Regions from separate parts of the Corynebacterium sp. UMB8791 genome, predicted to be linked through region 2. Evidence: predicted binding sites of a transcription regulator. Region 2 holds the regulator's gene; the other holds the start of a gene.

Region 1 (5,243 bases), on a different contig from region 2:
GAAACGAAGATGCTGCGAAGGTTATCTCCATTCGGCTTTCCCCCGGCGAGATATCGGACCTCGACAAGTTTGCGGCTGAAAACGGATGGTCACGCTCTCAGGCAATCCGCGAAGCGCTAAAGAATGCTATTTAGAAATGGACGTACGCCGAAGCGCCACGAAACACGGCATCAAGCCAGACGACTCCGTTACTGCCGCGACTTCAGGCTGCGTTTTTAAGACCCCACTCGATGAGGAACACCCTCAAAGGGAACTGCGCCTCGGGTTCGACGGCTCAATGAGATTACTCGAGATTGTCGTACTCATCTGGGATGACGGCACCGAAACGATCATTCACTCCATGAAGGCACGCAAACAGTACCGCGCCCTGCTCGACTAGGCACGAATATCTTCGAAGAAACCCGGTGTGCTTACCGGATACAGCAATCATGCGCTCGCCAAGGCATTGCAAGTGTCTCAAAACTCGGCGAGTTTTGGTCCGCCGCAACCGGTTGCGAAATCGCCGCGGATTACGGCGATTTTGTGATGGTTGATTCCACCCCGGCGCTGGGATTTCAGCGCGTTAAGGATCCGATACCTGGGAAAACCGCATGCACATCGACGTTGGCGGGGCGGAGCGCGAAACTTTAATAGAACGCCTCAAAGACCTAGGCGCTACCGAACTCATCACCCACGAGGCGCCGGGATTGGTGTGGACTGTCATGCAGGACCCGGAAGGCAACGAGTTCTGCGTGAGTATCCCCGGGGCCTAGCTACACATTGAACTTGAACTCGACCCCGTTCCGTAGCCGAATAACCTTTGGAGCCGTGCCGTCAGTCAGCAGAGATGTGGCACCGCAGCGCCTAGGCAAGAGGAGGCAGATGAGTATCGACGACATCGCGGACCACGTCGATGTCGACGCCGAAATACTGGTGCACCAGGATGTTGCGGAGATCCCGAATCTGAGGCCAGACGATCTCAGGGTGCGCGCCGGTGATCTCATCGGGAAGATGGTTCACGGCTTCGCCGGACTGCGACTCACAGCGGCACCGCCTCGGCGAGCGTCGAAGCGGATACCGGGTGCCTGAGCAACTGGGCAGGAAACACATCGATGCCATCGCGCCCGAACAGAGCGCGACTCTCCTCGAGCAGACCAGACGCACGCATCAGGAGACGTCCCTCCGCAGGGTCCATCCCGACGAGGATGTCGATGTCCGATCCTGCAGACGCGGTGCCGCGCGCGACGGACCCGAACAACTTCGGGTTGGTCGCACCGTACCGATCGAGGAGCACCTGGAACTCGTCAAGACGCGCAACGAGAATCTCGCGTAGGGCAAGCGTCTCAGGCGTCATGACGGTCTCAGACATGCTTCCGGGGGTAACGGGCCCGGCAGCACGTCGACATGGAGCTTTGACACTGAAGCGGAACTCCACCGCGTTCTTAAGGGCCGACGACATTCTCCCGTCTCACCGCCGCACCAGGCGGCACTGACGCGCTGCCACCACTTACAGCCGGTCGTCTCGCCCGCCCGCCATGACGCACTCAACGAACGAGCGATAGAGCAGGCTTACACGCGTCTCGCACTAAACGACCGGGCAGCAGCGTCACGGAGGTTCCGAAGTAGCGGCTATCGCAGTGCACCTAAGGGTTTGGTGAGGGAACCAGCCATTCGGCAGCGGTACGAAACGTAGCCCTCAGTTGCGGGTGCTCCCGCACGATCTCTCGCTGTCGCTCTGCCGGCAACCCGAGCTCGTGCAAGACGTTGAGGATTACGACCGCGGTCGTCACCTCGACGACGGCGATCAGCTCCTCGATGGAATGGTTGGGCGTTCTGCCCTCGTGCGCGAGGTCATTGCGGGCGCGCGTCGTCCACTTCGCCCAATGGTCGACATCCGGTAAGAGCTGTGCGATCGCTTCCTGATCGGGTCGCGCGGCGAGGGCATGGAGCCGATCACGGAGGGTCGGGTCGTTGCGGATCGCTCCCTTGAACCTGTTTCGGTGCTCATCGGGAACCTGCGCCAGCATCGCCTCTCGCATCGCCCTGAACCGCCAACGCCTCAAGGCTGCCACCCCTAAAGCCTAAGGCCTAAACCTCAAACCGATACTCGGAGCCATACCGCGGCTGGTACAGCGCCGCATACTCCACATCCACAGCCCTGAAGTGTGGCGATGTCACTTCAGCAAGTGCCTGGATATAGTCCCCTACGATCGCCTTCGGCAGGCGCAGCCCCATCGTTAGGTGCGGAATCCACCGAGCACCACGGCCATCGGGATTGAGCTCGCTGAGCTCCCGCGCTGCTCGCTCAAGCTCGTCCGGGCCCTGCAGCAGCCACGCCACCGTCTGCTTCGACTTCGTCCCGAACACCACCGTGCCTACCCTGTCCAGACGCGCAGACAATAACTGGGGCAGGAGTTCCCCTGCCCGGGCGATCACCTTTCGAGCCATCTGAGGAGCGAACGTCACTGACACGTGCGGGCGCTGCTGCTGAACGGGAAATCCGCGCTGCGCCAGCTCCTCATAAATCTTGCGAATCTCCTGCTCCTGCGTCTTCGGCAAGCGCAGCAAAATGTTCTCCGGGGACATACGACCTCACTCGTTGATGTCTTTCAGGTCCACGATAACGTCGGGGTTGCCGAACGCCTTGCGGACACGCTCGAGGGCATCGGGAAGGCTCAGCCCGTCGGCGGCAGCGCTTAAGATCACGTCTTGTAGGTCGCCTCCTCGGCCCCAATCTTTGTAGTCATCAAACCCATATCCAGTGCCGGTGAGCACTTTGTCATCGTTGAACTTCAGCGCCATGACACCGTTTCCAACCCGCCACATCCACCCCGTCCCTGGGCAAGGCTCACTGGTTTTCGCTTTGCAACATGGCGTCGGAATCATCTCGAGACCCATGTACCGGTAGCGATCATCACTGTCATTGCTTGCCATGTTCGTCGAGCGCCTCCACCCTCAAGTGATTGTCTGCCACGTCTCAACGTACCAAACCGCCAGAAAGTTCGTTCATTTGTTCGAATCGTGCCGATCTGTGTCGGCGGGGGTTGATAGGGTGAGAGCAACTCACGAAAGGAGGGGTCATGACCAGCACAATCACCCGATGCGTCAACGATATTTCGGCAGCGCTGCGCACGTTAAGTGAGCTTTTCGCCGACCCCTCCGCCCTCACATTCAGTGATATCCGGCACGAAATGGAACGCCTCGAGGAGCAATTCAAAAAGAAGGCAACTATCGACGCCGCGTTCGCCTTCATCGCCGAGCGCGAAGAAGCTGGCCGAATTGTCGGCGCTAACTACCCCAACGCGTACCTCCAGCAGTGCCTCGACCTGTCAAAGGGCGAAGCCTACAACCGCCTTGAACGCGGCCGACTCCTCTTCGGCCAGCCGCCAGCACCTAGCACTCCCCCGGCCAGCGAGGAAAGCACCGAGGAGCTTTTCGCTCGCACCCATGAAGTGGAGCAGCAGCAGGCAACTGCCAGAAGAACGTCTTCCCAGGTTAGTGCAGAGAAGCAAAACATCATCCGGCGCGAACTCGACAAGTTGCTCAAAGCTGGCGTGGACGAACGCACCCGCATCTACTCCGCAGCCATGACCGAGGGCTTACGTCGCAACCCCGAAGACCTCCGGCAGTTCGTTCGCCGCGCAGTCAGCGACGTCAACCGGAAACACGCCCCACATACCAACCCTAATGCCGGGTATGAAAATCGTGGCATGTCCATTGGTCGTCGCAAATCGGATGGCACTGTAGACATCTACATCAACGCTACGGCTGGAGATGCCGCCCTGATCAAAGCGCACACAGACAAGGGCCTCGCGCCAAACTCCAACCTTCCAGCAGCGATGCACGACGAAGTGGACTCCCGCACCCGGCAGCAACGTCGGTTCGACCAGTTCTTCGCCATTTTCAAACAACACGAGCAATCGCACCAGAAGGCGAACGGCGGCGCTGCCTCGGTGGTCATTGCACTTACTCTCGACGACCTCGCCGACGGCGATGCTTCCATGCTTTACGGCACCAACACCGGCATCGAAGTCGACTGTTTCGATCTTGTACGCCTCGGCATGGACGGAACTACAGACTTCCTCCTCCAAGTGGACGGCGTCACCTCAGTACCGCTGTGGATGGGGAGAACCACCCGGCTCGCATCGGTCGAACAGCGAATCGCAATGTTCGCCATCCAAGGAGTATGCTCCTGGCTCGGCTGCACCACCCCTATGTCAGAATGTGAGGCACATCATATCCTCGCCTGGATAAAGGGCGGACACACCGATATCGAAAACCTCACTGGTCTTTGCCGCGAGCACCACAGATGCAACAACGACAACAGAGACGGCTCCTTTAACAAGGGCTACATGGATTTCGACCCGCAAACAGGCAAAGCGGGATACCGAAAGCACCCGTCCGATCCAATGAAATTCAACCAATCGGTGCCTGCGAAACACTCGGCAGTCAGCAGAATCTACGCCGCAAAAGGCAGGTGCAACTGCGTACGGACCGGAGAGCGTGACCCCGCCTTGTATCCGCCAGGCCTCTCACCTCCCGTTACGGCTCCACTATCTCAAAGCGCCTAGGGTCGGAGGCATGAAGATCTTTACCGTCGGCCATTCAAACCTCGAGTTTGACCAATTCGTGGGCATGCTCGAGGCTTCCGGCGTGCGTGCAGTCGTGGACGTGCGCAAGCTTCCCGGCTCCAGGAAGTACCCCTGGTTCAACGACGATCAACTTGCCCAACACTTACCTGGGCACGGCATCGAATACTCCCGAAACGAAGGGCTCACCGGGCGGCGCAACGTGTCCAAAACAGTCCCCTTCGAGGTGAACGGCAACTGGCGCAACCGAAGCTTTCACAACTACGCGGACCACGCACTTGGCGACGAATTCGCACAGTCACTCCAAGCGCTCAGGGAACAAGCCAGGACATGCCCAACAGTAATCATGTGCTCAGAGGCAGTCTGGTGGCGTTGCCACCGACGCATCATCGCCGACCACCTCCTGGCCCACGGCGACAACGTGCAGCACATCATGGGAATGACGCAGCATGGCCCCACCCTAAGTGCAGCGAAGCTTAACGACGGAGCTGTCGTCGGCGAGGATAAGAAAGTACGCTACCCGGAGCAAGAGACCAAGTAGCACGTTTCAACTACCCACCGCTGCCCCTGTTCCCATTTCCGCAGTACGCGCCCATTTTTAGCTAGAGGGGCACTAACCTCTCAAAAGCCTCCCAAAATGCATTGATTGAACAGGTGGCAAACTCTTCGCTTCAA
Region 2 (23,934 bases):
TGAAACATGAATGAAGCGGTCACCCGTCAACTCCGACGTGCGGTATTCAGCTTCGAGCACGCGTGCGGAAAAAGTGGCTTTTGCATCGGGGGAGGAGGCTGCGCCAGTTGCAATCGCTTCGGCTCCTGCAGAAGCGACTGTGCCAACCGTGCTACCAGGGTGCTCCTCAAGATAAGCAGAGGTGGATTCGTACGTGCTCACATCGAGTGCAAGGGCGGTCACGCTGAGCTCTTGCCACTGGATTGTGGGCTCATCGACGATCAATGGCTCCTGCGCCAGGTTTAGCGTCAGAGATCCGATTGGATTCCCATGTGGATCCACAACCTCAGCAAGCGCAACCACATCGGTTGCCGGGGTGATGTGCGCATTTGTGCGTGTGATGCCTTCAAAGCCAGCAAAGGTGGCGAAAGGCTCAACTGCCAAGATATTCAGCTGGGCACCAGAGCGGTCCTGGTATTGGACCATTTGGCCGCCGCGTACCTCACCGATAACACCCAGGCGACCGGATGCGATTGCAGCTTCTACCGCGTCTTGCCACTTAGGAAAGTTCAGGCCGATCGCGGCCAGATCCTTGTTTTCAGTCAGAGGTTGTTGGTTCATAAGTGTGAAGCCTAGTCGAACGCGCCCTGAGGTGAAGAAATGTGGTGGAAGAAAAATGGGTGGGCTACCGTTGAGCAAGGAAGAAAGCGAAAAAAGTTACGTATACCCACTATTTTTGAAAGCTTGCATGAATTCGAAATCAACCACTCCTGATTCGCATGAGGCGTTGCTGGATGAAGCGTTTCGCCATAACGCACGAACGCGCAACGAAACCGCGGGAACAGACCTATCGACGCCAACACAGGGCGCACTCGACCTAGAGGAACGAAACTCGTTTCGTCGCGTAAACACCACGACAGAGCTGCGCAACGAAGACCGGGAAGACATCTACGAAGTCGAGTACCGTAAACTGCGGCTCGAGCGAGTCATCCTTGTTGGAGCATGGACTGAAGGTTCCACTGCCGAAATGGAAGCAAACATGCGGGAATTGGCAGCACTGACCGAAACCGCAGGCGCTGAAGTTATTGACATGCTCTATCAAAAACGAGATAAGCCGGATCCAGGGACATACATTGGTTCCGGAAAGGTGAAAGAGCTGCGCGAGATTGTCGACGCCAGTGGCGTGGACACCGTCGTATTCGATGGTGAGCTATCCCCTGGTCAAATGGTGGCGCTAGAGGAAGCCCTCAACTCTAAAGTGATCGACCGAACGATGCTCATTCTGGATATCTTTGCGCAACACGCAAAGAGCAAGGAGGGCAAAGCACAAGTTAGCCTCGCGCAGATGGAGTATCTCTACACCCGTACCCGTGGTTGGGGCGGCAACCTTTCGCGCCAGGCCGGTGGTCGTGCGGGTTCGAATGGCGGCGTTGGTTTGCGCGGTCCCGGTGAAACCAGAATTGAGGCAGACCGGCGAAGGTTGCGCTCAGAGATGGCAAAGCTGCGTCATCAATTAGCAGACATGGAGACTGTTCGTCAGATTAAGCGCGCGAAGAGGCAGAGCTCGACGACACCCAAGATTGCGATTGCCGGATACACGAACGCAGGGAAGTCCTCACTCATTAACGCAATGACGGACGCCGGCGTGCTTGTGGAAGACGCATTGTTTGCAACGCTTGACCCCTCCACGAGACGTGCAACGCTGGCCGATGGGCGAAACGTCGTTTTGACGGACACAGTTGGTTTCGTCCGGCACCTGCCAACCCAGTTGGTCGAGGCGTTTAAGTCGACGCTGGAGGAAGTGAGCAAAGCAGACCTTTTGCTACACGTCGTTGATGGAGCAGACGAGTTCCCACTCAAGCAGATTGCTGCCGTGAGCGAGGTGCTGGCAGAGATCACGCGAGATCAAGATTCCGAATTGCCTCCGGAGATTGTGGTCGTCAACAAGATTGACTCCGCTGACCCTGTGGTTTTGGCAGAGTTACGCCACGTGTTTGACGCGACCGGTCGGGAAGCGGTGTTTGTCTCAGCGCTCACGGGTGAGGGTATTGCTGAACTCGAGGGAAAAATCGAGATGTTCCTGAACACGCTCGATGAGCATGTAGTCATGCTGATCCCGTACACCCGAGGAGATGTTGTCTCACTCGTCCATGAACACGGGACGATTCGCTCCGAAGAATATGAAACCGACGGCACCAGGATCGATGTCCGCTTGCCACGAGTTCTGGCGCGTCAGTATGACGAGTTTGTCCAGCAGGTCTACTAGAGACTGCTGGAGTGGTGAGTTAACGCCAGTAGGCGTCGATCTCCTTGTAGAACTCCACATCGCCGAGGCCGGATGCTGCGGCTTCGTCGAGTAATATGCACACATCGTTGTGCATTTGCAGCGATGAGGCAGGGCAGAAAGAGCTCAAGGGCCCTTCGATCATTGCTTGGACAGCCTCGGCCTTCGCTGCACCGGTAGCGATGAGGAGGATCTTCTTCGCTTCCAGGATGGTGCCGATGCCCTGCGTCATTGCCTGGCGAGGCACCTCATCTTTTGAATCGAAGAAGCGTGCGTTGTCAGCAATGGTCCGCGGGCGTAGATCAATCAGTCGGGTCCGGGAACTCAGCGAGCTGGTCGGCTCGTTGAAAGCGATATGGCCGTTCGCGCCGATGCCGAGCAGCTGAATGTCGACACCACCGGCGTCTTTCATCATGGACTCATACGTCGCAGCCTCCTGCTCCGGATCGGCCGCTGAGCTGCTAAGCGAGTGCACGGCCGCGTCATCGATATCGATTGATGCCGTCAGCTCGCGTCGGATTGTGGACCAGTATGACTGCTCGTGGTGTTGATCGATTCCGTAGTACTCGTCGAGCAAGAATGCGTCACAGTCGGCGAAGCTGAGGCCTTCCTCGCGGTGCTTTCGGATCAGTGCCTGATACGTTGGACTCGGTGTCGAGCCAGTAGCAAGACCAAGCGTTGCACCTTGCTTGACGAATGGTTCAATCATGTTTGCAGCGAAATCGCCAATTTCGTCTGCCGTGCGGCGAATGAAAATCTCCATGCGTATTACGCTACTTTGCCCAATTCGCTTTCGGCAATTATCTAGCGACATAATATGAGCCTGTGAGTAAAACTATTGGATGGACCTTGCATGGCGACGGGCGCCGCGTTCTGCCCGGCGCGGTGGTCGCCCCTGATGAACGCCTTTCTTGGCCTCGAACAATTGGCATCGGCATGCAGCATGTCGTAGCAATGTTCGGAGCTACACTTCTCGTTCCCACGTTGACGGGATTCCCTGTAAACACAACGCTGCTGTTTTCAGGACTGGGAACCATCATCTTTTTGCTGATTACCCGTAATAAACTGCCCAGCTACCTCGGCTCGTCATTCGCTTTCATCGCGCCGCTGTCTGCGTCGTCCCAGTACGGAATCGGCTCTCAGCTGGGCGGGGTACTCATCACGGGTCTGACGTTGATTGCAGTTGGCTTTATTGTTCAACTTGCAGGCAAGAAAGTTATCGACGCCGTCATGCCTCCCACGGTCACTGGTGCCATCGTCGCGCTGATCGGTTTCAATCTTGCGCCGACTGCAGTTTCTAATGTGCAAACTCAGCCCGGGGTCGCGTTTGTCACGCTCGGCACGATTGCTCTGCTGACTGTCGCTGCGAGGGGAATGTTGTCTCGTCTGAGCATTCTGATCGGCGTCATCGTCGGCTGGGTGTTTGCGGCGCTTACTGGCGGGTTATCGGATGACGCACTGGACACGATTGGCGCTAGTCCTTGGATCGGCTTGCCGCAGTTCCATACGCCAGAGTTTCACCTCTCAGCGATTTTGGTGACGCTTCCTGTCATCGTCGTGCTGATCGCGGAGAATATTGGTCATGTCAAGGCAGTTTCTGAGATGACGCAACGCGACCTGGACCCATACCAAGGCAGGGCATTGATCGGTGACGGTATCGCGACGACATTGGCTGGTGGCTTTGGCGGCTCTGGTACAACGACTTATGCGGAGAACATCGGCGTGATGGCTGCTACCAAGGTTTACTCGACGGCTGCGTACTGGGTCGCATCGTGCTTCGCGATCGTTTTGGCGTTCATCCCGAAGTTCGGTGCAGTTATCTTCACAATTCCGGCCGGTGTGCTGGGCGGAGCGTGCCTGGTTCTTTACGGCCTGATTGGAATGCTTGGTGTACGTATTTGGCAGGATAACAAGGTAGATTTCACGAACCCGGTGAACCTAACAGTTGCGGCTGTGGCACTCATTGTTGGTATCGGCAACCTGTCGTTCACTGTCGGTCAGGTGACGCTTGAGGGCATCGCCCTGGGGTCGGTCGGCATCATCGTGTTCTATCCTCTGTTGAAGTGGATTTACAACACAGTGGGTGAGGGTCAGTTCAACGCTGCATCTCGAAAATAGCTTGAACAAGCAAAAGCCCGAGCGCTCAGATGTAGCGCTCGGGCTTTTGTTGAGGAATTTACTCTTCGTCGAGGTTCTTCTCGATCAATGCGGCAATCTTTTCAACTGCCTCACTGTTGTCAGAGGTAACGGTGACCTCGTCACCGAACTCGGCGCCCATTGCCATGATCATCAACGAGGAAGCAGCATCCGTCTCTTCCTCGTCCTCGTCACCGACAAGGGTCAGGATGACCTCGTCATCGTATTCACCGGCGGCGTCAGAAATAATGGTTGCTGGACGTGCGTGCAGTCCAACGGTGGATCCGACTTTAACTGTCTTTGAAGCCATGTGCTTCATCCTTTCTGCTTTGAAAGTATCTATCGAGTTTCTGTATTCAGTTTAGGGGCCTGTGTCCTTAGTTCGCCACCGCTGCAGGTTCTGCTTGGGCAGCGACCTTCTGAATCTCCTCGTTTGGCCAGAACTGCTTAGCGACGATGACCGCTACAGTTGCGACCGCCACGCCTGCAATGAGCGCGACGAACAGTCCCCACCAAGGCTCGTAGGCAAAGAGCACGAAGAGACCACCGTGTGGAGCCTGTACACCAACATTGAGTGCCATGCTGACCGCGCCAGCAGTGGCGCCACCGAGCATCATCGAAGGGATAACGCGGAACGGGTCAGCTGCCGCAAACGGGATTGCGCCCTCGCTGACAAACGACAGTCCGAGGAGCCATGCGGATTTGCCGTTCTCTTGCTCCGCCGGGGTAAACAATCCCTTGCGGAGGAACGTCGCGATTGACAGTGCGATTGGGGGAACCATGCCGGCAATCATTACAGCCGCCATAATTTGGAAGCTTGCCTCCGTTCCCGCAGACAGACCAGCGGTTCCGAAGAGGTACGCCGCCTTGTTGACTGGGCCACCAAGGTCAAAGCACATCATGAGCCCGATGATGACGCCGAGCAGGATCGCAGAGGATCCGCTCATCGACTCAAGCCAGCCCTGCAGTCCCAGCATGAGAGACTCAAGCGGACGCCCCAACAGTAAGAACATGATGAGGCCGATAGCAAGGGAAGTCAGCAGCGGGATGATGACCACTGGCATCAGGGACCCGAGCCAGCGCGGAACCTTCCATGTCTGGATCCAGTATGCGATCAAACCAGCCAGCAGACCTGTGACAAGGCCGCCGATAAAACCTGCGCCAACCATGACGGAGATAGCACCGCCGATAAATCCTGGCGCGATACCTGGACGTCCTGCAAGGCCATACCCGATGTAGCCGGAGAGCGCCGCAACAACGAAGCCCATGCCCATCTGGCCTGTCGCGAACATGACAGCACCGAGATACAGAAGCCAGCCGGAACGGCGGAACGTCATCATTTCACCGTCGACATCGATTGTATGTCCAGGCAGGTGGGTCGGGGAGAAGTTCGTGACGAGGGACTGCCAGCCATTCGCCATGTCGTATCCGCCGAAGAGGAAACCAAGCGCGAGGAGCAGGCCGCCTGCTGCAACGAACGGCACCATGTACGACACACCGGTCATTACAGCTTGCTGGATCTTCTTTGGCCAGCTTTCACCAGAGGAAGCGGAGTCTTCTCGCTGCTCCGATCCCGCCGTGGTGACTCTTGGTGCATTCGGATCGTTTGCAGCGGCAATGGCCTCGTCGATCATCTTGTTTGGCTCGTTGATGCCACGCTTTACTGGACTATCAACGACCGGCTTGCCTGCAAAACGTGCTTTGTTACGCACAGCAACATCATGGGCGAAGATTACGGCGTCAGCACTGTCGATGTAGGCCTGATCCAGAGGATCGCCGCCGGAAGAACCTTGCGGCTCCACCTGAAACTCGACATCATCGCGAGCCTGCGCAGCTTGTGTCAGAGCGTCGGCTGCCATGTATGTGTGGGCAATGCCGGTCGCGCACGATGTAACAGCTGCAATCCTAAACTTTTTCACGCCATCGGTCTTGCCCGTCGCAGCGGGAGTAGGTGCTGCGGCAGTTTTCTTCTTAGGAGCAGCGTTGACGACGTCCAGCACCGCGTTGACGACCGTTTGCTCATCCTTTGCCTCGCGGAGCTGAATTACGAAGTCGCCGCGTACCAAGGCACGTGCGAGCTTGGAAAGGATCTTCAAATGCGCCTTACCGCCGCCTTCAGGAGCAGCGATCAAAAATACAAGCTCTGCGTCTCCATCTGGCCCCGAGAAGTCAACGGGCCGCTGTAACCTGGCAAAAACCAACGTTGGGGTTTCGACTGCTTCGGTGCGGCAGTGGGGGATTGCAACACGGCCATTCACACCGGTGCCAGCTTTCTGCTCACGGGCGTAAGCTGCGTCGGCTAGCTTCAAGCTGTCGCTTGCTCGGCCTGCGTCCTGGGCTTGCTGCGCGAGGTGTTCGATGACCTCTCTTGGCGTCGACCCGTAGTCCACATCGAGACTAACGAGTTGTGGAGTGATGATGTTGTCACTCATGGTGGACTCCTGTTCTCTTAAATTATGAATCGATTTCTACGACTTGGGTTTGTTCCAAGTTGATGTCGTCAGGGCTTGGAATCCCGGTACCTGGTAGGCCTGCTGCAGCAGAGCCATAGGCGACCGCGGTTTGGAGGCACTGGTCCAACGGCAGGCGTTGAGTGCGAGCCATAACATATCCAGCAAGTGAGCTGTCGCCTGCTCCAACGGTAGATTTCACAACAGTCGGTGGGGGCGTTGCTGCCCAGGCAGAGTCTGCGGTGACCAGGCAAGCACCTGCGCCACCGAGGGTGACGAGAATTTCTTTAGCCCCTCGCTGAATCAAGCGTTTCGCTGCCTGAACAACCTCGGAGTAGTCTCCGGCTGAAGCGCTAGTCTCTAGTACATGCCCATCGGCTCCCACCAATTGTGCTAATTCAAAAGCGTTGGGTTTCAGGATATCGGGGGCTGCAGATTCAAGCTGATCTCCCAGCTTTACCAGGGGTTCGTCTGATGTGTCGACGGCCACCAGTACATCTTCGGCGAGCCTCAATCGGATTTCTCGGGTCAACGTTGCGTAGAGATCCGCCGGGGCTCCACTTGGCAGCGACCCTGCCATGACGACGGCCTTACATTCGCTGCTATGCGAATCAAGCGCGTCGAGGAACCCCTGCTGGACATCAATGGTGTATTGAGGGCCGGGCTCATTGATTTTGGTAGTCGTACCGTCGGATTCAGTAATCGCAGTATTGGTACGGATAGTGCCCTCAACCGGGATGAAAACAAAAGGAAAACCGAGTCGGTTAGCAGTGAACTTGAAAGGGTCGCTTTCCCCGCAGGGAACTACAGCGAGTGCCGCTCTTCCAGCCTTCGCTACGGCGTGGGCCACGTTGACGCCTTTTCCGCCAGCTTCTCGCGTAGCGGTAATGGCACGGGCGACTTCGCCGCGACGCAACGTTGCTACAGAAAGCGTTGCATCTGTACTTGGATTCGGAGTGAACGTCAGAATCATGTGGCGCATCCTTAGAGTAATTGGTGCTCTGTGGGGTAGCGCCTACCGAAAGTCTGTTGTGCAGCTGCAGTATCGAAAAGCGCTACTAAAGCCATAATGCCCGATTGTGTCCGTTAATGCAATAGATCGGACGCAATCGGGCATTTGGTTCCTTTTGTTTCACTCTTCGGCAAGGACGACCTTGATTCCACGCTCCCGCAATTCGCTGACAAAGCTCTCTGGTGCGTCTGTGTCGGTAACAACGACGTCAATTGCGTCTAGCGGCGCAAAGCTAACTAGATAATCATTGCCGAGCTTCGTGGAGTCGCAGAGCACAACTACCTTGCGTGCATTGGTGACCATTGAAGATTTGACCGCAGCCTCTTGGGCGTCGGCGGTAGAGAGGCCGTGGTCAATAGTCAAGGCATTCGTGCCAATAAAAGCAACATCTGCACGCATAAGCGCGAGAGTGCGTAATGCCGTATCGCCTACAACAGCTTGGGTGATTGCACGGACTGTCCCCCCGAGGAGCTGAACGTCTGTAAGCCCGCAGGATGATAGGTCTAGCGCGATCGGGAGGGAGTTCGTAACTATAGACCAATGCTGTGTTTTTCCTGCTGTGGCAATAAGATCGGCCAGTCCATTGATGGTGGTGCCGGCGTCGAGAAAGATGCCAGCGCCAGGATCCTCTGGGAGAAACTGTGTCGCAGCGCGCGCGATCGCCGATTTGGCGGTCGGTGCCGACCGGAACCGGGCATCAAGAGAAAACTCTGTGGTGAGAAATGATTGGCTAGCGACGGCTCCGCCGTGAACGCGGTGGACAATTCCTTCATTATGGAGAATTGCCAAGTCCCGCCTGATGGTCTCGGCTGTTACATCAAACCGTTCGGCCAGCTCCGTAACATTCACGCGTCCTTCGACTGCGGTAAGTGACGCGATCTGCCTTCTTCTCTCTTCGGCGTACATACAACTCCTCCGTGGGGCAACCACGAATCAGCAGGGTTCAAAAATTAGGTTGCCCCTATTGTTGCAAAACCGTGCGCCCGAATGCTTTTACATGTGTTTGATAGCCCCCGGTTGGGGGCGAAATGGCGAAAAATGGCTACAGGGTCCGGAAAACAGAGACCACTTTGCCCATAATCTCGGCGTCGTTGCCTTGTATCGGAGAAAAGGCATCGTTATGAGGAATGAGCCATACTCCGGAAGAGTCCTTATGAAACTCCTTGACAGTTGCCTCCCCGTCAATTAGCGCTGCTACGAACTCGCCCTCTTCGGCAACATGTTGTGAGCGGATGACTACCCAGTCACCATTGAGAATGCCTGCATCGCGCATTGATTCTCCAACCACCTGAAGCATGAAGAGGTCGCCGCTATCGAGTAGTTCTTCCGGCAGGGGGTAGTAGTGTTCAATGTTTTCCTCTGCCAGGATCGGAGTTCCAGCGGCGATTTGGCCGAGGACAGGGATCATCCGTGCTGGAGAAGTTCCATCAATGTCCGCATCGTTTTTCGGTGTAACCGAACCTCCCATAGATTCTGGCAGGTGGCGGAGGTCTACGGCTCGTGGCTTGTTTGGGTCACGGCGAAGGAACCCTTTCTTTTCGAGCTCCTTCAGCTGGTAGGCGACAGAAGAAGTTGATTGGAGTCCTGCGGCGTCGCCGATCTCTCGAATGCTTGGTGGATAGCCACGTAATACGACGGCGTCGCGAATGACTTGAAGGATTCGCTTTTGTCTGTCTGAAAGTACGCTCATATCGAACTTTTCACTGGTTGTGTTCTTGTGTGCCATGGGTCCTCACATTGAGTCTTGATAGTGTCTTCTGTACAGAATATATCAAAGAGGGCAAATATGTTCGATAGTTGGGGGGTTGTGGGGATGTGATGTGGGATGGTATAAATCGAACATAGAAGTTAAATCGAACAAATACGCTAAAAATGTTTCGCGTGAGATGAGAAACCTTCGAATTCGCGAAATGAGGTAAGGGGCATTTTATGAGCATCATTGACCAGGCGAAAATGATTTCTACTCGTGCTGATATGGCGGGAGCTCCACTTGCACCACGGTCTTCAATGCCAGCTGAAGTGTGGGATTTTGTACCCATGCGGGGTGATCGAGGGGGTAAGCCGTCACGCCACGAGCAGGTTATCAACCAGAACTTTCGTTGCCACTGGGCGGCTGCAGATGCTCCCGAGCCAACCGTTTATTCTTCCGCCGAGCCTCAAGAGCAGCGAGCAAACGTTCTAATGGGAGCCCTTCTTGGGGTAACTATGTTCGTCGCTGTACTTATCTCGGGCGATTTCGGTAATAGCGAGTGGGACTCGGTGTCGCGGGACGATTCGAACGTTGCTCATAGCTATGAAGTCGCTTCTGCAGCGCAACGTTAACCCGCTAATGTAGGGGGGTGATAACTGTTCTCCGAGATAGTGGGGTGTAGATGTACTGTCCGTTTTGTCATCACGAACAATCGCGAGTTACAGATTCTCGTGTTGTAGACGGGGGTTCTGCTATCCGGCGGCGGCGAGAGTGCACCTCGTGCGGGGGCCGATTCACAACGATCGAGAAGGCCGTGCTGACCGTTGTGAAGCGCAATGGAGTAACTGAACCGTTCGACAAGGAAAAGTTGATCGTTGGTGTTCGGCGTGCTTGTCAAGGCAGGAACGTTAGCGACGACGCATTGAAGCGGCTAGCGCAGCAAGTAGAGGAGACGGTTCGGGCCCAAGGAAGTTCTCAAGTTGCGGCAAATGACATTGGACTGGCGGTATTGGAACCGCTTCGCACACTGGACGAGGTTGCGTACCTGAGATTTGCCTCGGTGTACAAGTCTTTTGAAAGCGCCGAAGATTTTCAGTCGGAAATCCGCTTGATGAAACGACGCGAGCGAGAGGGACTGGAATAAAGTCCGAGGCTCACTAGCGAAGTTTATCGACCATTTTTTCAATACGACGCACGCTCACAGGCTTTTGGGTACCAAGGTGTTGTGCAAACAAACTCACTCGCAGCTCCTGAATTCGCCACATCACGTCCTTGTATGCGCGTGTCTTTCTGCGTTGGGCAGGGAGCTGTTCCATTCGTCGCTCTAGGTAAGCCTTAGCATTTGCTACTTCAGCCTGCCGCTCTTCGTCACGTTCCGGTTCCGCTTCTAGATGCTCAAGCCGTATCTGGATTGCCTCTATGTAACGGGGGAGGTGCTGTAGGTGTTGCATGCCATGAACCGTGATAGCGTTCGCGGGCAGCATGAATGCTAGTTGCTCCCGAATATCGTCAATCGCAGGACCAGACCAATTCTTGAGCTCTTGCATCAAATCTGAGTATGCAGCGAGACCTGGCGCGATCGATACAATTGATCGTCGGACAGCTCCCGGAATAGTCGGTTTAATTTTCGCACATAGTGCGTCGAAATCAGCAGGTGACCTCACAGGGCCGCCGGCTTGAATCATCGCGTCGCGGATTGCTGCAACGCGAGCGTCTTCGACAAGGCCGGAAGCCCCGCCATGTGGATACCTATCAACAGCGACACGTTGCTGTAGTGGCAGTCCCTTCGTCATCTGAGTATCGGAAACCTCGATTGCCCGCAGCAGCAACGTGAGCGTTGCCGTCATCATTGATGCATCAGCACTCGCCCGGGTTGGATGCACAGCAACGCGAACGCCTTTGGGAGTCACCTCGAGCGCAGGATAGGCCTCGACTTTGTTGCCATCAATGGTTGTGGTCGTAGTTTCGGGAATATCGCCGAGTGTGTCTTCGGTCCATACAGGAACTTCGGCAGTTTCAGAGTGGCGGCTTGCTTTCGCGACTGAAGAACGAATCTGTGTGGCCCGACGCTTCTTCAAAGCAAGGAGACTCTTGTCGGAGTCGACAATCTTCCCACGTTTATCAATGACTGCAAACGTTATGAGCAAGTGCGGTGGCAGCAGGTGCGTGCGGAAATCATGCCCGCTAATGCCGCTGGCACCCAATTCAGTGAGGGCCTGAGCCAGTGCTTCGGTAACCGACGTGCGTGGATCGAACGTCATACGCTCAAGTGCACGGTCAGCGAAGTCTGGAGCGGGGACGACGCCCTTGCGTAGTGGTTTCGGCAGTGAACGAATGAGTTCAGTCAGCAACTCTTTACGTAGCCCAGGTACAAGCCAGTCAAATCCGACTGATTCAACGCTGGCCAGTAGAGGCAGGGGAATTGCGATGGTAACACCGTCGTAGGCGGTTCCAGGCTCGAATTTGTACGACACATCGAACCGCATCGACCCTTGTGACCATGACATTGGAAAGTCTTCTGCAGAGATAGTCTGGGCAGAATCGTCAACGAGTTTACTTGGATCAAAGTGAAGATATCCGGGATCGAGCTGCTGTTGCTTCTTCCACCAACTGTCAAAATTGTTCGCTGTTGTGACTGAATCCGGCAGTTTCACGTCGTAGAAATCGAATAGAGTGTCTTCGTCAACGACGATGCCCCTACGCCGTAGCTTTTCTTCAACTTCTGCGGCTTCGCTTAGCAACAAGCTGTTGTGTTCGAGAAACTTATGAGTCCTCGTCCAATCGCCGTCAATGAGTGCGTGACGAATAAACATCTCGCGCGCAGCCGTAGGATCAACGCGGTGGTAGGGGATAAGTCGGTCTCGCACGATAGGGATGCCGTACAATAACGATTTTTGATGAACCATTGCGCATGCGCGTTTCCGTGACCAGAACGGTTCTGAATAGACATGTTTCAGGAGTGATCCTGCCGCGTGCTCGATCCATGAGGATTCTACTTTTGCCACGTCTCTGGCCCAAAGCCGCGAGGTTTCTACAAGCTCGCTTGCCATCAAAAACTCTGGTGGGGTCTTGGCCAGCGATGACCCTGGGAAAATCAGGAAACGGGTACCACGAGCACCTTGGTATTCCTTGCTGTTTCCGTCGCGAGCACCGATATTCGAAAGTAAGCCAGTGAGCAATGCTCGATGAATCGAGTCAGCGTCACGTTTCGTTGTCATTGTCATTGCTTTGTCGACGTCCCAGCCCAGTCGACGTTCGACGTCGCGGAGCTGACGAACGAGGTCGTGCCATTCACGAATTCGCATATAGTGCAAATACTCACGCTTCATGCGCTTTCTGAACTGATTGCCTGAAAGCTCTTCACGGAGACCTCCGACGTAATCCCAGAGCTTGAGCGCTGAAAGAAAGTCGGATGTCTTGTCTTTGAAGCGTGCATGGGCTTGGTCTGCTTGTGCCTGAAATTCCAGGGGGCGTTCGCGCACGTCTTGAATCGACATATGGGCGACAACTGCGGTGACATCCTCCAACACCCGGTAGCGTTCGGCCTCGACGAGCATGCGAGCCATCTTGGGGTCGACTGGGATTTTCGCAAGCGTATGGCCAATTTTCGTGAGTTTTGGAAGTTCACCCTTTGGTATTGCTTTGATTGCACCGAGCTCGTACAAGAGTGTAAGGCCATCGCGAATAGCTTTGTCGTCTGGGGATTCCACGAATGGAAAGTGCCGCATGTCGCCGAGATTGAGAGAAATCATTTGCAGGATCACACTTGCCAAGTTGGTCCGCAATATTTCAGGGTCAGTAAATTCCGGGCGTGAATTAAAGTTCTCTTCCGAGTACAAGCGGATAGCGATACCGTCAGCAACACGTCCACAACGGCCCGAGCGCTGGTTTGCTGAGGCTTGGGATATCTCCTCAATTGGAAGACGCTGTACTTTAGTCCGCGTTGAATACCGTGAAATGCGAGCGAGGCCAGTGTCCACAACGTAGTGAATTCCCGGCACTGTGAGCGAAGTTTCGGCGATGTTCGTAGAGAGGACGATCCTACGCCCGCTATGTGGGGAGAAGACGCGGTGCTGTTCTGCGTTCGAAAGGCGTCCGAAAAGTGGCGCGACTTCAACATTCTTCCAATGCTGCTTTTCAATTGCTTCCATGCAGTCACGGATGTCACGTTCTGACGCGAAAAAGCAGAGGATGTCACCGTCGCCTTCTGCCATCAACTCCTTGATGGCGTCGATAACACCGTCAATCATGTCAATATCAATTTCACGCTCACCGGCAATTTCGACGAGCGGACGGTAGCGCACCTCAACCGGGTAGGTACGACCTGAAACCTCAATAATCGGGGCGGGGTTGCCTTCTTCGTCACAGAAGTGCTGCGCGAAGCGTTCGACGTCAATGGTGGCGGACGTGATGATGACCTTCAGATCGGGGCGTTTAGGGAGAAGCTCCTTGACGTATCCAAGCAAAAAGTCGATGTTCAGGGAACGCTCGTGCGCCTCATCGATAATGATGGTGTCGTACGCGTTGAGGAACCGATCACGCTGAATCTCCGTAAGAAGAATTCCGTCTGTCATGAGCTTCACTGAGGTAGTGGTGCTGACCTTGTCGTCGAAGCGAATGGCGTAGCCGACCGATTCTCCAATGCTCTGACCTAATTCGTCCGCTATGCGTTCAGCGACAGTTCTAGCAGCGAGACGGCGCGGCTGAGTATGCGCTATACGCCCTCGTCGACCGCGGCCGAGCTCGAGCAGCATCTTAGGAATCTGGGTGGTCTTGCCGGATCCAGTTTCACCAGCAATAACAGTCACTTGGTGGTTCGCGACAGCTTCTAAGATGTCATTCTTGCGCTGAGAAACCGGGAGTGCATCTGGGTACTCGATGTTCGGAATGAGTTCATCCCGCGCCCGAACGACGTGCAAGCTTCGGGCAATTGCCTCTTCAACTTTGTTAAGTTCCTTGCCGTTCTTGGCCTGTCGAATGCGACGGCGAAGACGTCGGACGTCGCGTAGTTCCACGTTGTCTAGTTGGCGGAAGAGTTCTTTCTTAGGTGTTTGTTCCTGGTCCTTCATAACTAGCGTCCCAGTTTAGCGGGACAGAATCGCATCACTGGTTTTCGCTACCTCTTTGTACGCCTTTCTACACAACGCTCCAAGTTCCTCAAACTCATGGATGCGGGAAGAAGAAGAGCGGTAGGCCAGTCCAATTGTACGCTTCGCGTCGACACTCTTCTGGAAGGTAGAAAGCCCCAAACCAGGACGTGTGCACTCAGCTGCAATAGCTGACTTGGGAACGAGGGTTGATCCAAGGCCAGCCACAACCAGCTGCATGATGGTAGTCAGTGACGCAGCCCGTGTATCTGATTGGCTTGAATTTGAGGGTGTAGTTTGAACGTTCTTGCAAAGGTCAACTATTTGGTCGCGCAGGCAGTGGCCGTCGTCGAGAAGAAGCAAATCGAGTTCTTCCAGGACATCGAGAGTAAGGTTTTGGAGCCCAGACAACTTGTGTTTCTCATTTGTTACGACGATGAAGTCTTCGTCATAGAGTTCCAATTCACTGACTCCAGGCGCGTGTGTAGGCAGGGCTAGCAGCGCCACATCGACGTTTCCGTCGCGCAGTTTAGCGAGTAGGTGCTTGCCCTTCCGAAACGCTCAAGCACGGTGACCGCATTAAGGCGTACGTAGTTGGCGTCAATAAGTCTGACCGTCGTGTGCAGGTAAGTTTGTCGCGCACGCACCCTGAGCTCGTGCGCGGGCTGTTCGCGCTTGAGGTCCCGGAAATCGCAGATGGCACCGTTGAGATCGTGGGCATTGCCCGTGAGGCGGGGCACCGCTCCAAGATCGCTGTACGGGCGACGGTGAAGGGTGTCAACGCGAAAGGCGCATGCATCGGCCCGCGCGGTTCGCGTGTCTCAAACGTGATGAAGGAGCTCGGCGGGGAAAAGATCGACATCATCGATTGGGCAGAGGATCCGGCTACGTATGTTGGTAACTCACTGGCGCCATCGAAGGTTGTCAAGGTCGAGGTCGTCGACCCAGTGGCGCAAGTAGCGCGCGTTACCGTGCCTGACTACCAGCTGTCACTTGCGATTGGCAAGGAGGGGCAGAACGCACGTCTGGCTGCTCGCCTTACCGGTTGGAAGATTGACATCCACTCCGACGCAGCCGCAGATTAACGACGCCAGATCCTGGCCTCTGTGTTGGGAATTCGCACAACGCTTATAAAAACTTGGCAAAGTGGCGTAGGCTGGTCCGTGGCTAATTTTCCCATCGTGGTGTTGGCCACGCGATAGCCGTTCAGCAATGTCGAGTATGTGGAAGAAGGGTGTGGATGACTTCAGCGAGCGAACGCTCAATCCGTCGTCGCACCTGTATAGCCACAGGCCGGAAACTTCCAGATAGGGAATTGCTCCGGGTTGTTGCTGACGGTACTGTTCCAGGTGTTGTTCTTGTAGATCCGACCCGATCATTACCAGGGCGGGGAGCGTGGATAACCCCTACATGGGATGCATTAAAGCTGGCGGAAGAGCGTAGAGCTTTCTCTCGCGCCCTCCGTCTGTCCGCTCCGGCGGACGTAGGTCATGTACACAAGTACCTCGCTGAAAAGGCGAAAGACCCAACAGAAGTAAGGAAGACCGAACACTGATGAGAACGCAACAATGAAGCAGCATCAGCGATGAAAGTCATAATCAACGTCTAGAGGCCGGTCGCCGTTTCCGGTGCCGCCCTCTAGCCCAACTAAGAGGAGACACGTGCCCGGAAAGCTACGCGTACACGAGCTCGCAAAACGACTCGGCGTAACAAGCAAGGAACTACTCGCCACTCTGAAGGAAGAGGGCGAATTCGTAAAGACAGCTTCCTCCACCATTGAGCCTCCCGTCGTCAAGAAAATGACGGCACTGTACGAGCAAAAGAATGGTGGCGGAGAAGAAGCATCCGCGAAGGATAAGGATGCAGCGAAGCCCGCTGGTAAGGCGTCGAAGCCTGTCGCAGCAAAGCCAGCAGCACCAAAGCCAAGTGCTGCAAAACCTGCAGCACCAAAGCCCGGCGCTGCCACACCAGCCGCTCCAAAGCCCGGCGCTGCTAAGCCAGCTGCCCCGAAGCCTGCAGCAGCAAAGCCTGCGGCACCAAAGCCAAGTGCTGCAAAACCTGCAGCACCAAAGCCTGCCGCAGCGAAACCTGCAGCACCAAAGCCGTCGGGTATGCCGCGGCCGATGCCGAAGCCGGGTGGCCGCCCACGGGTAGCCAACAATCCATTTTCTTCCAACACTGGTGGGGCACGACCAGCTCCACGTCCGGGTGGTCGCGGTGCACAGGGTGGCCGTGGTGGTCAGCCTGGTCGCGGTGGCCAAGGTGGCCCACGCCCAGGGCAGAACCAGGGCCAGGGTCGCGGGACTGGCGCGCAGCGTCAAGGTAGCCGTCGTCCGTCCCCAGCAGATATGGCAGCGGCACCGTCGCCAACCCAAATGCCACGCAAGGCGGCTGGGTCGGACAACCGTGGTGGTCGTGGGCACGGCCGCGGCCGTGGTGGACACGGCCCGGGTGGCCCACAGGGCGGCGGTTTCCGCGGTCGCGGTGGACGTCGTGGCGGAACCGCTGGTGCATTCGGCCGTCCAGGTGGCGCACCAGGGCGTCGTCGTAAGTCGAAGGGCCAGAAGAGGGCCGAGTACGAAGAGATGCACGCACCAAACGTCATCGGTGGCGTACGCCTTCCCGATGGCGGTGGCAAGACTGTGCGTCTGCGTCAGGGCGCGACCTTGGCTGACTTCGCTGACAAGATCGGTACCGAAGCATCGAACCTGGTGCAGGCGCTGTTCAACCTTGGTGAAATGGTAACGGCAACGCAGTCGGTTCCTGAGGAGACGCTGCAGCTACTCGGCGCCGAAATTAACTACGAGGTTAAGATCGTCTCTCCTGAGGACGAGGACCGCGAACTTCTCGAGTCCTTCGACCTCCAGTTCGGTGAGGATGAAGGCACCGAAGAGGACCTTGAACAGCGCCCACCAGTGGTGTCTGTCATGGGTCACGTGGACCACGGTAAGACCCGCTTGCTAGATACAATTCGTCGCGCCAACGTTGGGCGCGGCGAGGCCGGCGGTATTACCCAGGGCATCGGTGCGTACCAGACCACCGTTGAGCTGGAGGGCGTTGAGCGTAAGATCACCTTCCTCGATACCCCAGGTCACGAGGCGTTCACGGCAATGCGTGCCCGCGGTGCGAAGTCGACCGACCTCGCTATCCTCGTTGTCGCTGCTGACGACGGCGTGATGCCACAGACGGTTGAGGCTATCAACCACGCCAAGGCTGCAGACCTGCCTATCGTGGTTGCAGTCAACAAGGTGGATAAGCCGGAGGCTTCGCCGGAGAAGATCCGTGGTCAGCTGACCGAATACGGACTGGTTCCGGAGGAGTACGGCGGTGACACCATGTTCATCGACATCTCCGCGAAGCAGGGCACCGGCATCGACGAACTGCTCGAGGCAGTCTTGCTGACCGCCGACGCAGCTCTCGAGCTGCAGGCGAACCCGGACATGGATGCACAGGGCGTGGCTATCGAGTCGCACCTCGACCGTGGCCGTGGCCCAGTCTCCACCGTTATCGTGCAGCGCGGTACGTTGCGCGTCGGCGACTCCATCGTTGTGGGCGGCAACTTCGGCCGTGTCCGCCGAATGGTCGACGAGTGGGGCAACGACGTTGAAGAGGCTGGCCCGTCCCGCCCGGTACAGGTACAAGGCCTCAATGGCGTTCCTGGTCCAGGCGACAACCTCCTGGTAGTCGAGGACGACCGTGTTGCCCGCCAGATCGCTGCGCAGCGCGACGCCCGTCATCGCGCTGCTATGCAGGCGCGCAACAAGAAGCGCGTCTCCCTGGAGAACCTGGATCAGGCGCTCAAGGAGACCAGCCAGCTCAACCTCATCCTCAAGGGCGACAACGCCGGTTCGGTGGAAGCTCTGGAGGAGGCGCTGCTCAAGATCGAGGTCGACGACGAAGTCGAGGTAAACATCATCGACCGTGGCGTCGGTGCTGTTACCCAGACCAACGTCGTGCTCGCGGCCGCTTCCGACGCTGTCATCGTGGCATTCAATGTCCGCGCTGAGGGCAAGGCCACGGAAGAAGCCAACAACGAGGGCGTCGAGATTCGTTACTACTCGGTGATCTACAAGGCGATCGAGGAAGTCGAGGCAGCCCTGAAGGGCATGCTGAAGCCGATCTACGAAGAGAAGGACCTGGGCAAGGCCGAGATCCGTCAGATCTTCAAGGCATCTTCTGTCGGCCTCATCGCAGGCTGCATGGTTACCGAAGGCAAGGTCAAGCGTGGAGCGAAGATTCGCCTCGTGCGCGACGGCAACGTTGTTACCTCGGACGCGACCATCGACTCGCTGCGACGCGAGAAGGACGACGCAACAGAGGTTGCAAAGGGCTACGAATGCGGCATGGTGCTGTCCTACCCGGACATCCAGGTCGACGACATCATCGAGACATACGAGATGGTGGAAGTCCCCCGCGACTAGCCGGTAGAGAGATAACGGCCCTGCTCTTTCGCAAATGCGAAGTGAGCAGGGCCGTTTCTTTTCTTGAAGTAGTGGGCTGCGTCGTAGCAGGGTAGACTGTTCGGAGGTTTAGTGCCAATGAAGTAAAGGAGACGAAATGTCAGAGAACCCTCGCGCGCAGCGCCTGGCGAAGCAGATCCAAATGATCGTCGCTTCGGCGATAGAGCGTGAAGTGAAAGACCGTCGCCTCGAATTGGTGACTATTACGGACGTCCGGATGACCGGCGACCTACATGATGCGACTGTCTACTACACGGTCCGCGGAAAGAATATCGACGACGAGCCGGATTACGATCAGGCTGCAGAGGCGCTGCACCGTCACCGAGGACAGATCCGCAAGATCGTTGGCGACCAGTTGAGCGTCCGCTTTACTCCTACGATTGAGTTCAAGCTTGATACGGTGCCGGAGTCCTCGGCGCGGATGGAAGAGCTGCTGGAGAAAGCTCGTCGTCGCGATGAGGAGCTGGCGCGACTGCGAGAGAACGCCCAGCCAGCAGGTGAGGAAAACCCGTATAAGACGATTGAAGAGTAGGCACTATGGCTTTGTTATTTCCCCAAGCAGAGGCTGAATTTAGCAAAGTTGCTGGTGCCATTAAGAGCGCGTCGAATGTTGCGGTGCTGGCCCATATCAAGCCCGATGCTGATGCGATTGGATCGGCGTGCGCTCTTGTTCGAGGATTGCGGCAGATCGGAATTGAAGCCAGTGCTTACATCGGCCAGCCATTCCCGCACGCAAATAACCTGCGCTCTATTCCGGGGGTTGATGAGGTCATCTATGGGGAAGCGTTACCAACGGATGGGCTGATCGTCACGGTTGATTGTGCCTCGGTAGACCGAACGGGATGCTACCAATCTGAGCTTGTGGCGCAGCAAGAGCGGGTGATCGTGCTTGACCATCACCGTTCGAATGACGGGTTCGGAGCGCGGAACCTCATTATCGATTCTGAATCGACGACGACTATCATCCGGGAGCTGTTTACGTACCTCGGCGTCGAGTTAGACGCTGAACTAGCCTATTGCCTGTATTCCGGGCTTGTCACCGACACAGGTAACTTCCGTTGGGGTTCCCCGAGAATGCATACGCTTGCTGGAGAGTTGTTGGAATTCGGGCTCAATCCAAGGAACATATCCCTGCAGCTTTCGGACGAGATGACGGCCGATGACCTACGTTTGATGGGTAGTGCATTAGCAAGCTTGGAATCACGTCAAGTCGATGATCTCACAGTTTCGTTCATGTGTATTGATGAAGCTGCGATGCAAGCGATGAGCCAAACTGCCGTTGAAGCCGTAATTGATTACGCGCGTGTCCTCGTTGGCAGTGACGTCGGGGTTGTACTCAAGCAGTTCCACTCGGAGCGGTGGGGGATTTCCTTGCGCTCGACAAAGGTAGATGTCTCCGTCGTTGCAAGTGCGCTCGGCGGGGGTGGTCACCGCCCAGCTGCGGGGTACTCGGCGCAAGGAACGAAAGAACAGGTACAAGATCGGCTTCTCGCTGCATTGCATGACGCTTACGTTGCGGAGTAAGGATGCTCCTGTATGACGAATACACATGGTGTGCGGGCGCGTGACATTTTTGCCTTGGCGCTACCGGCCCTCGGCGTGCTTGCGGCGAATCCTCTGTATTTGCTGCTGGATACTGCTGTGGTTGGAAGGCTGGGCACGGTTGAGCTTGCGGCGCTCGCTGCTGGTACTGCGGTGCAATCTACGGTGACCACGCAGCTGACGTTTCTTTCCTACGGCACTACCGCGCGTAGCTCGCGTCTTTACGGCGCAGGTCGGCGTGCTGATGCGGTCGCGGAAGGCGTCCAGGCTTCGTGGGTGGCAATACTCGTGGGCCTCGGATTGGCGTCGATTATTTGGCTGTTCGCCGAACCCATCGCGTTTGCGTTGACTCAGAATGCGGAAACGTCTGCTGACGCGGCGCAGTGGATGCATGTCGCGGCGGTCGCTATTCCGCTGACGCTGCTGATTATGGCAGGTAATGGTTGGATGCGAGGAGTGCAAAACACCAGGCTACCGTTTGTGTTGACGCTGTGCGGTCTTGTACCCGGGGCGGTTCTATTGCCTTTGCTTGTTGACCACTTTGGGCTGGTGGGCTCTGCTGTGGCCAACGTAATAGGAATGGGAATTACCGCTTCACTATTCGTTGGGGCGCTTGTAAAGGAACATCGAGGAGAGGGCGCTGTTTGGCGCCCACAGTGGAATGTCATTGCCCATCAGTTGGTGCTTGGACGTGACTTGATTTTGCGCTCCGCCTCCTTTCAGATTTCGTTGCTCGCCGCTACTGCAGTCGCTGGTCGTTTTGGTGTCTTCGCATTGGCCGCGCACCAGGTGTTGCTGCAGTTGTGGAACTTCCTGAGCCTCGTGCTGGACTCGCTCGCAATTGCAGCTCAGACGCTTACAGGGGCTGCACTTGGGCAGGGAAACGTGGAGCGCGCAAGAGGGACAGGTGCAGCTGTTACGCGCTACGCTACGGTGTTTGCGGTTGTGCTCGCTGCGGTTTTTCTTGTGTTCGATGGGCCAATCCAGTCGATTTTTACGCATGATCCTGGCATGGCAGACGCGCTGGCTGTCCCTTGGCGGTGGTTGGTGGCGATGATCGTTGTGGGGGGTGCGGTGTTTGCGCTCGACGGGGTGCTGCTTGGAGCGAGTGACGCTGTCTTCCTGCGCAACCTTTCGATTGGCGCAATGCTCGGTGGATTTTTGCCTTTGACGTTGTTGTCCATGTGGCTGGGGTGGGGTCTCGCGGGTGTGTGGGCCGGCTATTTTGTCTCAGTCGTGTTGCGTCTGGTGGGAGTGCTGTGGCGGTTCCGTTCGATGAAGTGGGCGCGCACCGGGGTAGAGGAGTGAGTACGTCATGCTAGGTCCGACACTGTGGGCGGTCAGCGACCTGCATGCTGCAGTAAAGACGAATCAGGCCAAGATCGACCTCATTCAACCGCGGCATGAGGGGGATTGGCTGATTGTCGCGGGTGATGTTGCAGAGAAATTTGAGCTGATAGTCAACGTGATGGGTGTACTTGCTCAACGGTTTGAGAAAGTCATCTGGGCCCCTGGAAACCACGAGCTGTTCTCTAGCGAGCGATCACGCTACAGAGGCCGTGATAAGTACGTTGCGCTAGTCCAGGCAATGCGAGAACTCGGCGTTGTAACGCCTGAGGACCCGTACCCGGTATTCCACGGCATTACGGTGGCGCCACTGTTTACTCTGTACGACTACTCGTTTCGCCCTCAGCATTTAAGTGTCGACGCCGCGCTGAAGAAAGCTCGCGACAACAACATTCTGATGACGGACGAGTTTGCTATCCGCCCATTTGTAGATACTCGTGCGTGGTGCTGGGAGCGCTTGGCGTACACAACGAAGCGCCTTTCTCGCGTGCACGGTAAGACGATCTTGGTCAACCACTGGCCACTGGTAAAGGAGCCAACGCACCGCCTGTTCTACGGGGACATTGCCATGTGGTGCGGGACCCGGCACACGCGCAGTTGGCCTAAGCGGTTCCACGCACAGGCCGTAGTCTACGGACACCTTCATATCCCGGGGACCGTACATGTAGACGGCATTCCGCATATTGAAGTGTCGTTGGGGTACCCCAGGGAGTGGCAGCGCTGGCCAGAGGAACATCGTTGGCCGTACCCAGTCTGGGAGGTGAACCGCTAGTGCGCGATCTGTCATTATTCCCTCCCTCTGCGCGGTTCGTCTCTCTTCGAACCGATGACGGCCATAATCTCCGCAATTACGATAACCTCGACGAGCAGGAGAAACGCGTTGTCCGCGGAGCCGTCGATATCCGGAAAGGGGAGTTCGGCGATGCCCGTTGGTGTGCGCACCGCGCCCTCGACGAACTAGGGGTCGAAGGTCCTCACCGCATCATGCGGGGCGAGGCTGGGATGCCGTTGTGGCCCGAGGGCGTGTGCGGCTCCTTGACGCATACGGATGGTTTTCGTGCGGCGGTCGTTGCGCCACTCAACAAGGTGCGCTCTATCGGTATTGATGCTGAGCTGGCTGAGCCGCTTCCGGAAGGCGTATTGCCCCAAATCGCGTGCCCAACCGAGCTTGAGATGTTGGACGCACTTCGGGCTGAGGGGTGCTTCTGGGCTGATCGGCTGCTGTTCTGCGCGAAAGAGGCCACATATAAATGTTGGTTCCCGTTGGCGCGAAAGATGTTGGAATTCGATCAGGCGGAAATCTATATCCGGCCGAACGGAACATTTGTTTCGTACATTCTCGAGCGGCCGACGCCCGCTCCGTTCTTTGAGGGGCGCTGGGTGCACCGGGCTGGCTACGTCATCACTTCTGCGTTTCTGTTGTAGCGACAAACGTGAAAAGCGGCGTTAGCGCTGACTACAGCGTGGATGGGCGCGCGACAAACACCGTGGCAAGACGCTTCTTGGATTCTTTCACAAGGGCGACGACGCGGCCGTCGTCACGTTGTGCAGCGTGTACACCCGAAAGTCCGCGAGGTTCGAGCCATTTGCCCATAGCGAGGGCGTCGTATTCATCGTTGGTGACGGGCAGTACCGGCCAACAGGTAGCGCAGGCTTCGTCGAGGGTGAGGCTGAAGCGCGGGTGAGCCTGAATGTCTTCCAGCTCCAATGCGTGCTCGAGGTTAAAAGGCCCGACTGTGGTTCGGCGAAGCGCAGTCAGGTGCCCGCCGGTGTGTAGGGTCTCACCTAGATCGCGTGCGAGCGCGCGAATGTACGTCCCCGAGGAGCAGTGCACACGGACATCGACGTCAATCCAGGTATCGACGCGAGCGATGCCCAAAATGCTGTACTCGTGAATTGTTACTGGTCGGGCTGGGATCTCGACATCGTGTCCTTCGCGGACGAGCT

What was found. Region 2 encodes LexA, which represses DNA repair genes until DNA is damaged. Its sites were predicted from a motif close to CGAACANNTGTTCG; they were not measured.
Region 1: ACXIUA_RS08565 (HNH endonuclease signature motif containing protein) is a predicted target of LexA. The motif match lies at 2,983-2,996, and genes of this name have one in related genera.

Annotation. Positions count from the first base shown of each region.
Region 1 covers NZ_JBSZCG010000130.1:5,009-10,251, forward strand. The annotation lists gene ACXIUA_RS08525 (ribbon-helix-helix domain-containing protein) at 1-134, shown strand, start outside; gene ACXIUA_RS08530 (hypothetical protein) at 137-379, shown strand; gene ACXIUA_RS08535 (VOC family protein) at 591-752, shown strand; gene ACXIUA_RS08540 (HepT-like ribonuclease domain-containing protein) at 844-1,098, opposite strand; gene ACXIUA_RS08545 (nucleotidyltransferase family protein) at 1,019-1,348, opposite strand; gene ACXIUA_RS08550 (HEPN domain-containing protein) at 1,623-2,051, opposite strand; gene ACXIUA_RS08555 (2'-5' RNA ligase family protein) at 2,068-2,565, opposite strand; gene ACXIUA_RS08560 (hypothetical protein) at 2,572-2,913, opposite strand; gene ACXIUA_RS08565 (HNH endonuclease signature motif containing protein) at 3,060-4,550, shown strand; gene ACXIUA_RS08570 (DUF488 domain-containing protein) at 4,561-5,109, shown strand.
Region 2 covers NZ_JBSZCG010000040.1:12,051-35,984, forward strand. The annotation lists gene ACXIUA_RS01035 (hypothetical protein) at 1-600, opposite strand, end outside; gene hflX (GTPase HflX) at 728-2,245, shown strand; gene nagB (glucosamine-6-phosphate deaminase) at 2,265-3,026, opposite strand; gene ACXIUA_RS01050 (uracil-xanthine permease family protein) at 3,089-4,381, shown strand; gene ACXIUA_RS01055 (HPr family phosphocarrier protein) at 4,440-4,709, opposite strand; gene ACXIUA_RS01060 (PTS fructose transporter subunit IIABC) at 4,777-6,831, opposite strand; gene ACXIUA_RS01065 (1-phosphofructokinase family hexose kinase) at 6,854-7,822, opposite strand; gene ACXIUA_RS01070 (DeoR/GlpR family DNA-binding transcription regulator) at 7,982-8,767, opposite strand; gene lexA (transcriptional repressor LexA) at 8,904-9,587, opposite strand; gene ACXIUA_RS01080 (hypothetical protein) at 9,791-10,183, shown strand; gene nrdR (transcriptional regulator NrdR) at 10,234-10,695, shown strand; gene hrpA (ATP-dependent RNA helicase HrpA) at 10,709-14,620, opposite strand; partial or broken gene ACXIUA_RS01095 (LysR substrate-binding domain-containing protein) at 14,636-15,169, opposite strand; partial or broken gene nusA (transcription termination/antitermination protein NusA) at 15,187-15,723, shown strand; gene ACXIUA_RS01105 (YlxR family protein) at 15,879-16,193, shown strand; gene infB (translation initiation factor IF-2) at 16,300-19,059, shown strand; gene rbfA (30S ribosome-binding factor RbfA) at 19,196-19,630, shown strand; gene ACXIUA_RS01120 (DHH family phosphoesterase) at 19,636-20,622, shown strand; gene ACXIUA_RS01125 (MATE family efflux transporter) at 20,635-21,948, shown strand; gene ACXIUA_RS01130 (metallophosphoesterase family protein) at 21,956-22,759, shown strand; gene ACXIUA_RS01135 (4'-phosphopantetheinyl transferase family protein) at 22,759-23,412, shown strand; gene truB (tRNA pseudouridine(55) synthase TruB) at 23,444-23,934, opposite strand, start outside.